Regions from separate parts of the Dickeya dadantii NCPPB 898 genome, predicted to be linked through region 2. Evidence: predicted binding sites of a transcription regulator. Region 2 holds the regulator's gene; each other region holds the start of a gene.
What was found. Region 2 encodes ArgR, which controls arginine synthesis, uptake and breakdown. Its sites were predicted from a motif close to ANTGAATAAAAATACANT; they were not measured.

Region 1: a site for ArgR is predicted at 1,713-1,730, ahead of argF (ornithine carbamoyltransferase). Genes of this name have one in related genera too.
Region 3: a site for ArgR is predicted at 1,794-1,811, ahead of argC (N-acetyl-gamma-glutamyl-phosphate reductase). Genes of this name have one in related genera too.

The regions. Positions count from the first base shown of each region.
Region 1 is NZ_CM001976.1:410,866-414,145, forward strand. It holds gene DDA898_RS02350 (6-phospho-beta-glucosidase) at 1-568, shown strand, start outside; gene argF (ornithine carbamoyltransferase) at 664-1,680, opposite strand; gene rraB (ribonuclease E inhibitor RraB) at 1,843-2,271, shown strand; gene DDA898_RS02365 (GNAT family N-acetyltransferase) at 2,346-2,849, opposite strand; gene DDA898_RS02370 (helix-turn-helix domain-containing protein) at 3,175-3,280, shown strand, end outside.
Region 2 is NZ_CM001976.1:631,678-634,957, forward strand. It holds gene rpsU (30S ribosomal protein S21) at 1-210, opposite strand, end outside; gene tsaD (tRNA (adenosine(37)-N6)-threonylcarbamoyltransferase complex transferase subunit TsaD) at 439-1,452, shown strand; gene argR (transcriptional regulator ArgR) at 1,498-1,968, opposite strand; gene mdh (malate dehydrogenase) at 2,459-3,280, shown strand, end outside.
Region 3 is NZ_CM001976.1:4,544,119-4,547,398, reverse strand. It holds gene ppc (phosphoenolpyruvate carboxylase) at 1-308, opposite strand, end outside; gene argE (acetylornithine deacetylase) at 595-1,746, opposite strand; gene argC (N-acetyl-gamma-glutamyl-phosphate reductase) at 1,961-2,965, shown strand; gene argB (acetylglutamate kinase) at 2,990-3,280, shown strand, end outside.

The DNA of each region.
Region 1 (3,280 bases), 220 kb from region 2:
CCACATGGAACCGGGAGACGAACGGATACTGCAGGAAGGCAAGGCGGACTACATTGGCTTTAGCTACTACATGTCGAACGTAGTAAAACACGATGTGCAAAACAAGACTGACGCCAGCATGGACGGCAGCTCCGAACATTCGATTGCCAATCCGCATTTGAAAGCCAGCGACTGGGGCTGGCAGATCGACCCAACCGGGCTGCGCTATGCGTTGGTGACGTTGTATGAGCGTTATGAAGTGCCGCTGTTTATCGTGGAAAACGGGCTGGGCGCCATCGACAAACCGGACGCAAACGGCGTGTGTCAGGATGACTACCGTATCGATTACCTGCGTTCCCATATCGAAGCCATGAAGGCGGCGGTGTGGGAGGATGGCGTCGACCTGATGGGGTACACGCCGTGGGGCTGTATCGATCTGGTGTCGTTCACCACCGGTGAGATGGCCAAACGCTACGGCTTCATCTACGTCGACAAGCACGATGACGGCACCGGAACGCTGGCGCGCACGCCGAAGAAATCCTTCCACTGGTATCAACGGGTGATTGCTTCAAACGGCGAGGAACTGTAAACCGCGTCAGGATAAGCGTATGGGCTGATAACGCCGGTTATCCGGCCCGCTGCTGAGCCACATCGTCGTCGGTGTGGCTCACTGTTTTTTGCTGCTTAAATCTCGACGCTGTGGCTTAACGTCGCCACCATCACCGCTTTGATGGTGTGCATGCGGTTTTCCGCCTGATCGAACACAATGCTGTGGGCGGATTCAAACACATCGTTGGTGACTTCCATACCGTTGTGCAGGCCGTATTGCTCCGCCATCTGTTTGCCGAGCGTGGTCTGGTCGTCATGAAACGCCGGCAGGCAGTGCAGGAATTTCACCTGCGGGTTGCCGGTGGCGGCGATCATCGCGGCGTTAACCTGATATGGCCGCAGCAGGTCGATACGCTGCTGCCATACCTCTTTCGCTTCCCCCATCGAGACCCACACGTCGGTATAGATGAAGTCTACGCCGTTTACCCCGGCCGCCACGTCTTCAGTCAGCGTAATCGAACCGCCGGTTTTAGCGGCCGCAGCCTGACATTCCGCCACCAGACCGGCATCCGGCCAGCAGGCTTTCGGGGCGATTAATCGCAGATCCAGCCCGGTGATGGCGGCGGCTTCCTGCATACTGTTGCCCATATTGTTGCGGGTGTCGCCCACGTAGGCCAGCGCCATGCCCGACAGCGATTTGCCTGGCAGGTGCTCTTGCATGGTCAGCAGGTCCGCCAGCAACTGGGTCGGATGGAATTCGTTGGTCAGGCCGTTCCACACCGGCACGCCGGAAAACTCGGCCAGGGTTTCCACCAGCACCTGGCCGTAGCCGCGGTACTGGATGCCGTCGTACATGCGGCCCAGCACCCGGGCGGTGTCTTTCATGGATTCTTTATGGCCGATCTGGCTGCCGCTGGGGCCGAGGTAGGTGACTTGCGCGCCTTGATCGTATGCAGCAACTTCGAAAGAGCAACGAGTGCGGGTCGAATCTTTTTCGAAGATGAGTGCGATGTTTTTACCTTGCAGGTGACGGGTTTCGGCGCCGTTTTTCTTATTGGTTTTCAGGGTGGCGGCGAGGGTCAGAAGGCTGCTGATCTCAGCTGGAGTGAAATCCATCAGCCGTAAAAAATGGCGTTTGTAGAACGGGTTCATCGTTGTCTTCTCCATGTGGCTCAACGTTTAAGGTTGAATTAAAATTCACTTTATATGTGTAAATATTCAAATTCAAGTGCCGCGTTCAAACTTTCTGGTGGAGAGAGAGGCTAGCCTGTGGGAAAATAACCCTATCTTTGCCGCTTTGATGAGGACTGAGACATGGCAAACCGCGAACTGCTGGAAGAACAACGTGAAGAGACCCGCCTGATCATTGAGGAGTTGCTGGAGGACGGCAGCGATCCCGATGCGCTCTATACCATCGAACACCATTTCTCAGCCGAGAAGTTTGAAGATCTGGAAAAAGTGGCGGTGGATGCGTTCAAGCTGGGTTACGAAGTCACCGACGCCGAAGAAATGGAAATGGAAGACGGCGTGATGCTGATGTGCTGCGATGCTATCAGCGAGTTGGCGTTGAACGCTGAGCTGATCGATCAGCAGGTGGAACAACTGCTGGCGCTGGCTGAGCGTCATGGCGTCAATTACGACGGCTGGGGCACCTATTTCGAGGACCCGGACGGCGAGGATGAAGACGAATTCGAGGAAGACGAAGACTTCTATGATGAGGATGACGACGGCAAACGCCACTGATTCCCCGCTTGCGTATCGCCCGGCAATTGCCGGGCGATGTGTTTTTATGCGGCGCAATGACAGCGCCCGCGTCCTTACAGCGTTTTCAGCATCCTGACTTCACAATCCACATGACCCGTGCTGCCCATAGCATGCGGGATATGCTCGAAGCCGAGTTTTTCATACAGGTGGATGGCGCTGGTCAGGTGCGCGGTGGTTTCCAGATAGCAGCGGCGAAACCCCTGCTCGCGGCCAAACGTCAGCGCCAGCTCCGCCAGCCGGCGGGCGATGCCCTGGCCACGCGCCAGCGGTAGAAAATACATTTTCTGCAATTCGCAAATATCCGATTCGCCGCCGGACAGCGGGGCCAGGCCGCCGCCGCCCACCACTTCGCCATTGCACTCCACTACCCAGTAAGCGCTGGCAGGGCGACAATAGAGTTCGAACAACTGGTCCAGGTCCGGGTCGGACACGGTATACCCTTTGTCGGCCGTCAGGCCGAATTCAGCGGAAACCCGGCGGATCACGCTGGCAATCGCCGCGTTGTCCGCGGCCGTAATCGGGCGGGTCAGCAGTGGTGTGGACGCTGAAATTGTCATGTTGCTCACTCTTGTCGGCAGAATCCTGTCAGGTCGAAAACGTCGGCAACCGGCTGGCGTTTCCCGATGATACGTACTGTCGGTGATACGTACCGCCGATTATACGTACCGACGCGCCGGCTCAAAACCCCGTTATTGATAAAGACGCGTAACGAAAAGCGCAACCGTGGATTAGCGCAGCGGTAATCGCTCGACCATGGCGCGGCTCCCGCCGTTGAACGTGCGACGGAATAACCCGTATTTACAGCGTCTTAATCTGAACGTATCTTGATCTGTTTTCTCATTTGTGAGATTTTTTATCAAAATTGATAATCAAGGATACGCGATGGAACCCTCTATTTCCGAAACCGATCGTCTTTCCGAAACCGATCGTCGTCTGGCCGGGCGGCTGGCGGCGCTGCGCCGTGAGCGCGGCTGGTCGCTGGATGAAC
Region 2 (3,280 bases):
CAGACGAGTGCGGCGTGCGTTTTCTCGAGCCAGCTTCTTGGCGTGACGTTTCACAGCAGAAGCTTTGGCGCGTTTACGTTCGGTAGTCGGTTTTTCATAGAACTCACGACGACGAACTTCAGCCAAAACACCCGCTTTTTCGCAGGAACGCTTGAAACGACGCAGAGCGACGTCGAACGGCTCGTTTTCACGTACTTTAATTACCGGCATGTGCCTCTCACCTTAGTAAATTCGGTTTGCTGCTGGCCTTGTGCCAGCCTTTTCAAAATGGTGCGGAATTCTACTGCAACTGTGGCGCGTTTGTAAAGTGCGTCAGCGATCATAAAACGCGCGGCGCCGGTTCGCTCGTCTGTGGACTGGCTTATGATAGACTATGCCCCGCCTGAATCAAGCAGCCGTGGCGGGCCGCCGTAAATGTAAACGAGAGTGAAAACAGCAATGCGCGTATTGGGTATTGAAACATCCTGCGATGAAACCGGGGTCGCGATTTATGACACGCAGGCCGGACTACTGGCGAATCAGCTTTATAGCCAGGTGAAATTGCATGCCGATTATGGCGGCGTGGTGCCTGAGCTGGCCTCTCGCGATCATGTTCGCAAAACCGTGCCACTGATTCAGGCGGCGCTGGAAGAAGCCGGGCTACAGCACGGCGATATCGATGGCGTCGCTTATACGGCCGGCCCGGGTCTGGTGGGGGCGCTGCTGGTCGGTGCAACGGTAGGGCGCTCGCTGGCGTTCGCCTGGAATGTGCCGGCCATACCGGTGCATCACATGGAAGGGCACTTGCTGGCGCCGATGCTGGAAGACAACCCGCCGGCGTTTCCGTTTGTCGCGTTGCTGGTGTCCGGCGGTCATACCCAGTTGATCAGCGTTACCGGTATTGGCGAATACCGTTTGCTGGGTGAGTCTATCGATGATGCGGCCGGCGAGGCGTTCGATAAAACCGCCAAGCTGCTGGGGCTGGATTATCCGGGTGGGCCGTTGCTGTCGAAAATGGCACAAGGCGGGCATGCCGGTCGCTTTGTTTTCCCCCGGCCGATGACTGATCGACCCGGTCTGGATTTTAGTTTCTCCGGGCTGAAGACGTTCGCCGCCAATACTATCCGTGAAAACGGCAGCGATCCGCAAACGCAGGCGGATATCGCGCGAGCGTTCGAAGATGCGGTGGTGGATACGCTAGCCATCAAATGCCGGCGAGCGCTTGACGAGACCGGGTTCAGCCGGCTGGTAATGGCTGGCGGCGTGAGCGCCAACCGGACATTGCGCCAGCGGCTGGCGGACATCATGGCGAAACGAGGCGGCGACGTGTTCTATGCCCGCCCTGAATTCTGTACCGATAACGGCGCCATGATTGCTTATGCGGGAGCGGTTCGCCTTGCCCAGGGCGTGACGGATGAGCTTGGCATCACGGTTCGGCCGCGTTGGCCGCTGGCCGAATTACCGGCGTTGTGATGGTCTGGCTATTCCACCTCAAACGGATGACGGGGCGGAGAAGCATTACAGTTCCTGTTCAAACAATACCAGTATTGCTTCATACAACTGTTTGACACTGAAGCCCCGGGCTGGCGTGGTAAAAATGGTATCGTCGCCGGCGATGGTGCCGAGAATTCCTTCCGATTTGCCCAGTGAGTCCAGCAGGCGGGCGATCAACTGCGCAGCGCCGGGGCTGGTGTGAATCACGACCACCGCGTCGTTGTAATCGACGTCCAGCACCAGGTTTTTCAGCGGGCTAGTGGTGGTGGGAACACCCAGTTCGGCAGGCAGACAGTAAACCATCTCCATCTTCGCGTTGCGGGTACGCACCGCGCCAAACTTGGTCAACATGCGGGATACTTTGGACTGGTTGATGTTCTCGAAACCATCGTCCTGCAGCGCTTGCACAATCTCGCTTTGCGAGCTGAATTTCTCTTCTTTTAACAGCGCCTTGAACGCCTTAACCAAGTCTTCTTGTTTCGTAGAGTTACGCATTCTGCACCGTGTCCGGGAAAAAGTAGAACATGCGGCCATTATGCATTTGAATGAATTTTTATGCAATATGAGCGCGTATAAAACCGGATTGTTGGCCTGAGACATCGGACTTCATGTGCGGCGGGGCAATACTTTACCAGGGTGTCAAAAAACGTGCTCTTCATCACATAAAAGTAAAATAAATGTTATCAAAATGATGTTGTTTGGAGGCTGATGGTCGGTGTAATGTAACACACCCGTTAATCAGTCGTGGGCTTATGCCGGGGCGCACCGCAATTGCCTGTTACTTTAATTACCTTTCAGATATCGGGCAGATTGTTAGTTTATTATTAATCACATAGTGCGTTATCGCTGCGTGCCTATTTTTCGCTGCGGACCTATGTAGTGGCCCTCTGAAAACAGGTCTGACGCCTGGCTTCTCTCGCGAGCATAAACGTTTTTAACTAAACGCATCCACGGTAATTTTACTTAACATAATAAGGAGTTTAGGATGAAAGTTGCAGTTCTCGGAGCCGCTGGTGGTATTGGTCAAGCCCTTGCCCTTCTCCTCAAAACCCAGCTTCCTTCAGGTTCAGAGCTCTCTCTTTATGATATCGCCCCCGTTACGCCGGGTGTGGCTGTCGATCTGAGCCATATTCCCACCGATGTGAAAATCAAAGGTTTCAGCGGTGAAGATGCTACCCCTGCTCTGGAAGGCGCGGATATTGTACTGATGTCTGCCGGGGTGGCCCGTAAGCCGGGGATGGATCGTTCCGATCTGTTTAACGTGAACGCAGGGATTGTGCGTAACCTGGTTTCGCAAATTGCCCGTACTTGCCCTACCGCTTGTATCGGTATTATCACCAATCCGGTCAATACCACGGTGGCGATTGCTGCCGAAGTGCTGAAGCAGGCCGGCGTATATAACAAAGACAAACTGTTTGGCGTCACGACGCTGGACATTGTCCGTTCCAGTACTTTTGTCGCCGAACTGAAAGGCAAACAGCCGCAGGCCATTGACGTACCGGTTATCGGCGGCCACTCCGGCGTTACCATCCTGCCGTTGCTGTCACAGATTCCGGGCGTGAGCTTCACCGAGCAGGAAGCGGCTGATCTGACCAAACGTATTCAGAATGCAGGTACCGAAGTCGTGGAAGCGAAAGCCGGCGGCGGGTCGGCAACCCTGTCCATGGGCCAGGCCGCAGCACGCTTTGGTCTGTCTCTGGTTCATGCTCTGCAGGGCGAAAGCGGCGTGGTCGAGTGCGCTTACGTGGAAGGCGACGGCAAGCACGCCCGTTTCTTTGCCCAACCGCTGTTGCTGGGCAAAAACGGC
Region 3 (3,280 bases), 920 kb from region 2:
GCTTCCGGGTTACTGGCCGCTTCGCCGTGCGGAGAGATACTGTGGTATTGCTCGGCGGTGTTGGTCAGGTTAAGGAACTGGCTGAATGCGCGGGCGACCGGCAGCAGTTCATCGTTGGACAGGTTCTGCAGTGTGGTCAGCAGTTCCTGACGGTGTGTTTCGCTGCCGGCCCGCGAGGCTTTGGACAGCTTGCGGATTGTTTCAACACGCTCAAGGATATTGGCGCCCAGCGCATCCTTGATGGTGTCGCCGAGTAGTTTACCCAGCATGCTGACATTGCTCCGCATGGCGGAATATTGTTCATTCATAGTTACCCTGACCCATCTCTTGATTTTGTAAATTTATTACACACAAAAATTGTGTGGTTACTGTCTGTTATCTAGCCACGTTCGCCATTGTTCGTCAATGAACGTCCCTTAATCCCTACAGTTGTACCCGTTTAACCGGTGCAAAGGCAATTTGTGAAATTTAATTACAAAAGCTTGCAGATAAGTGACTCTTATCTTAGAGCGACGGAGAAGGCAAGGGCGGCGAAAGAAGGAAGGCAATAAAAAACGCGTTGCCTGACGGTGACTGCCGGGCAACGCGCTGAGATCAATGCTGACAGAAGTGATGCACCAACTGAGTAATCAAGGTGCGCGTCGGTTTGATGAACGACATGTCGATAAATTCATCCGGCTGATGCGCCTGATTGATCGAGCCGGGGCCGAGCACCAGCGTCGGGCACAGTTCCTGAATGAACGGCGCTTCGGTGCAGTAATTCACCACATCGGTCGGCTGCCCCACCAGTTTTTCCACCACCTGCGCCAGATGATGATCCGCCGGGCATTCGTAGCCCGGAATCGGCGGGTGCAGTTCGCTGATGGTCAGGCGTCCCGGCCAGCGCTCGCTGACCGGCGCCAGCGCTTCGCTCAACAGGCCGTTGAGATCGCTCAGCGTCATGCCCGGCAGCGGGCGGATATCCATGTGCAGGTCGCAGCAGGCGCAGATGCGGTTAGCGGCGTCGCCGCCATGAATGTGGCCGAAATTCATGGTGGGGTAAGGAATGTGGAACGCCGGGTTGTGATAGCGCTGTTGCAGCGTATTGCGCAGCACCATCAGCTCGGAAATGGCTTCGTGCATCAGTTCGATGGCGTTGACGCCGCGCGACGGATCGCTGGAATGGCCGGACTGGCCCTGAATACGAACGACATTCGACATATGGCCTTTGTGGGCGCGCACCGGCTGCAGTGACGTCGGCTCGCCGATAATGGCGCAGTCCGGGCGAATTCCGGTCGATTCGGAGAAATACTTGGCGCCCGCCATTGTCGTTTCTTCATCGGCGGTAGCCAGAATGTACAGCGGTTTGGTCAGCTTACTGGCATCCACATCGCGCAGCGCATCGAGAATAAAGGCAAAAAAGCCTTTCATGTCGGCGGTGCCGAGCCCGTAGAGCTTATTGTCGTGTTCGGTCAGGGTGAACGGGTCGCGGGTCCAGCGGCCGTCGTCGAACGGCACCGTGTCGGTATGGCCGGCCAGCAGCAGCCCGCCGCTGCCTTCTCCCAGACGGGCCAGCAGGTTGAATTTGTTAAACGTGCCGGGCACCGGCTGCACGTCGACATGAAAACCCAGATCGCCAAACCATCCCGCCAACAGATTGATTAAGGTCTCATTGCTTTGATCCAGGGCGCGCTCGGTGGCGCTGATGGACGGGGTGGCGATCAATGCCCGGTACAGCTCCATAAAAGGGGGTAAATTCATCTTCACTGTTGACAGCCTCTGGGTTAGGATAGTATCAATATTCATGCATTAATTGTGAATAAAAATACAATAATGCCGGACGAAATGAAATCATAAGCTGTGCGGCGATGCGAGATTGTCGCATAATCGTTTCTTCTGGCTTTGGTGGGTGAACGGCGTGGCCGCGCTGATGAGCCTGCTCCCTGTTCCACCTATCTGGCAATAAAGGTATACCGAACTCATGCTGAATACGTTGATCGTTGGTGCAAGTGGCTATACCGGCGCTGAGCTGGCCCTGTACCTGAACCGTCACCCGCAGATGAACATAACCGCTTTGGCGGTTTCCGCGCAAAGCGTTGATGCGGGAAAACGCATTTCCGACCTGCATCGCCAGCTTAAAGGCATTATTGACTTACCGGTACAACCGCTGACCGACGCGGCCGACGCCGCCAAAGGCGTGGACGTGGTGTTTCTGGCCACCGACCATAAGGTGAGTCACGACCTGGCGCCGCAGTTCCTGAGCGCCGGCTGCACCGTGTTCGATCTTTCCGGCGCGTTCCGCGTGCAGGACCCTGAATTCTACACCCGTTACTACGGCTTCGAGCACCAGCATACCGACTGGCTGGCGCAGGCGGTGTACGGCCTGGCGGAATGGCAGGCGGACGGCATCAAGCAGGCGCAGCTGATCGCGGTGCCGGGGTGTTATCCGACCGCGTCCCAGCTGGCATTGAAACCGCTGGTGGAAGGCGGCCTGCTGAACCCGAACCAGTGGCCGGTGATCGACGCCACCAGCGGCGTCAGCGGCGCTGGTCGTAAAGCGAGCATGACCAACAGCTTCTGTGAAGTCAGCCTGCAGCCGTACGGCATCTTCAACCATCGCCATCATCCGGAAATCGCTACTCATCTCGGCATTCCGGTGATTTTCACCCCGCATCTGGGCAACTTCCCGCGCGGCATTCTGGCTACCATCACCTGCCGTCTGCAGCCGGGCGTTACCGCGCAGGACGTGGCGGAAGCCTACCACAACGCCTACCATGATAAACCGCTGGTGCGGTTGTATGAAAAAGGCGTGCCGGCGCTGAAATCGGTGGTCGGTCTGCCGTTCTGCGATATCGGCTTTGTGGTGCAGGACGAACACCTGATCGTGGTCGCCACCGAAGATAACCTGCTCAAGGGCGCGGCGGCGCAGGCTGTGCAGTGCATGAACATTCGCTTCGGTTTCCCTGAAACCCAATCTTTACTCTGATGACACCCTGAGGCGCAAAGACCGATGAATCCGTTAATTATCAAATTAGGCGGCGTATTACTGGATAGCGAAGAGGCGCTGGAGCGCCTGTTCACCGCGCTGGTGACTTATCGCCAGCAGCATCAGCGTCCGCTGGTGATCGTGCATGGCGGCGGCTGTCTGGTAGACGACCTGATGAAGAAGCTGTCGTTGCCGGTGGTCAAGAAGAACGGGCTGCGCGTGACGCCTGCCGACCAGATCGACATCATTACCGGCGCGCTGGCCGGTTCCGCCAACAAAACCCTGCTGGCCTGGGCGATTCGTCACGGCATCAAC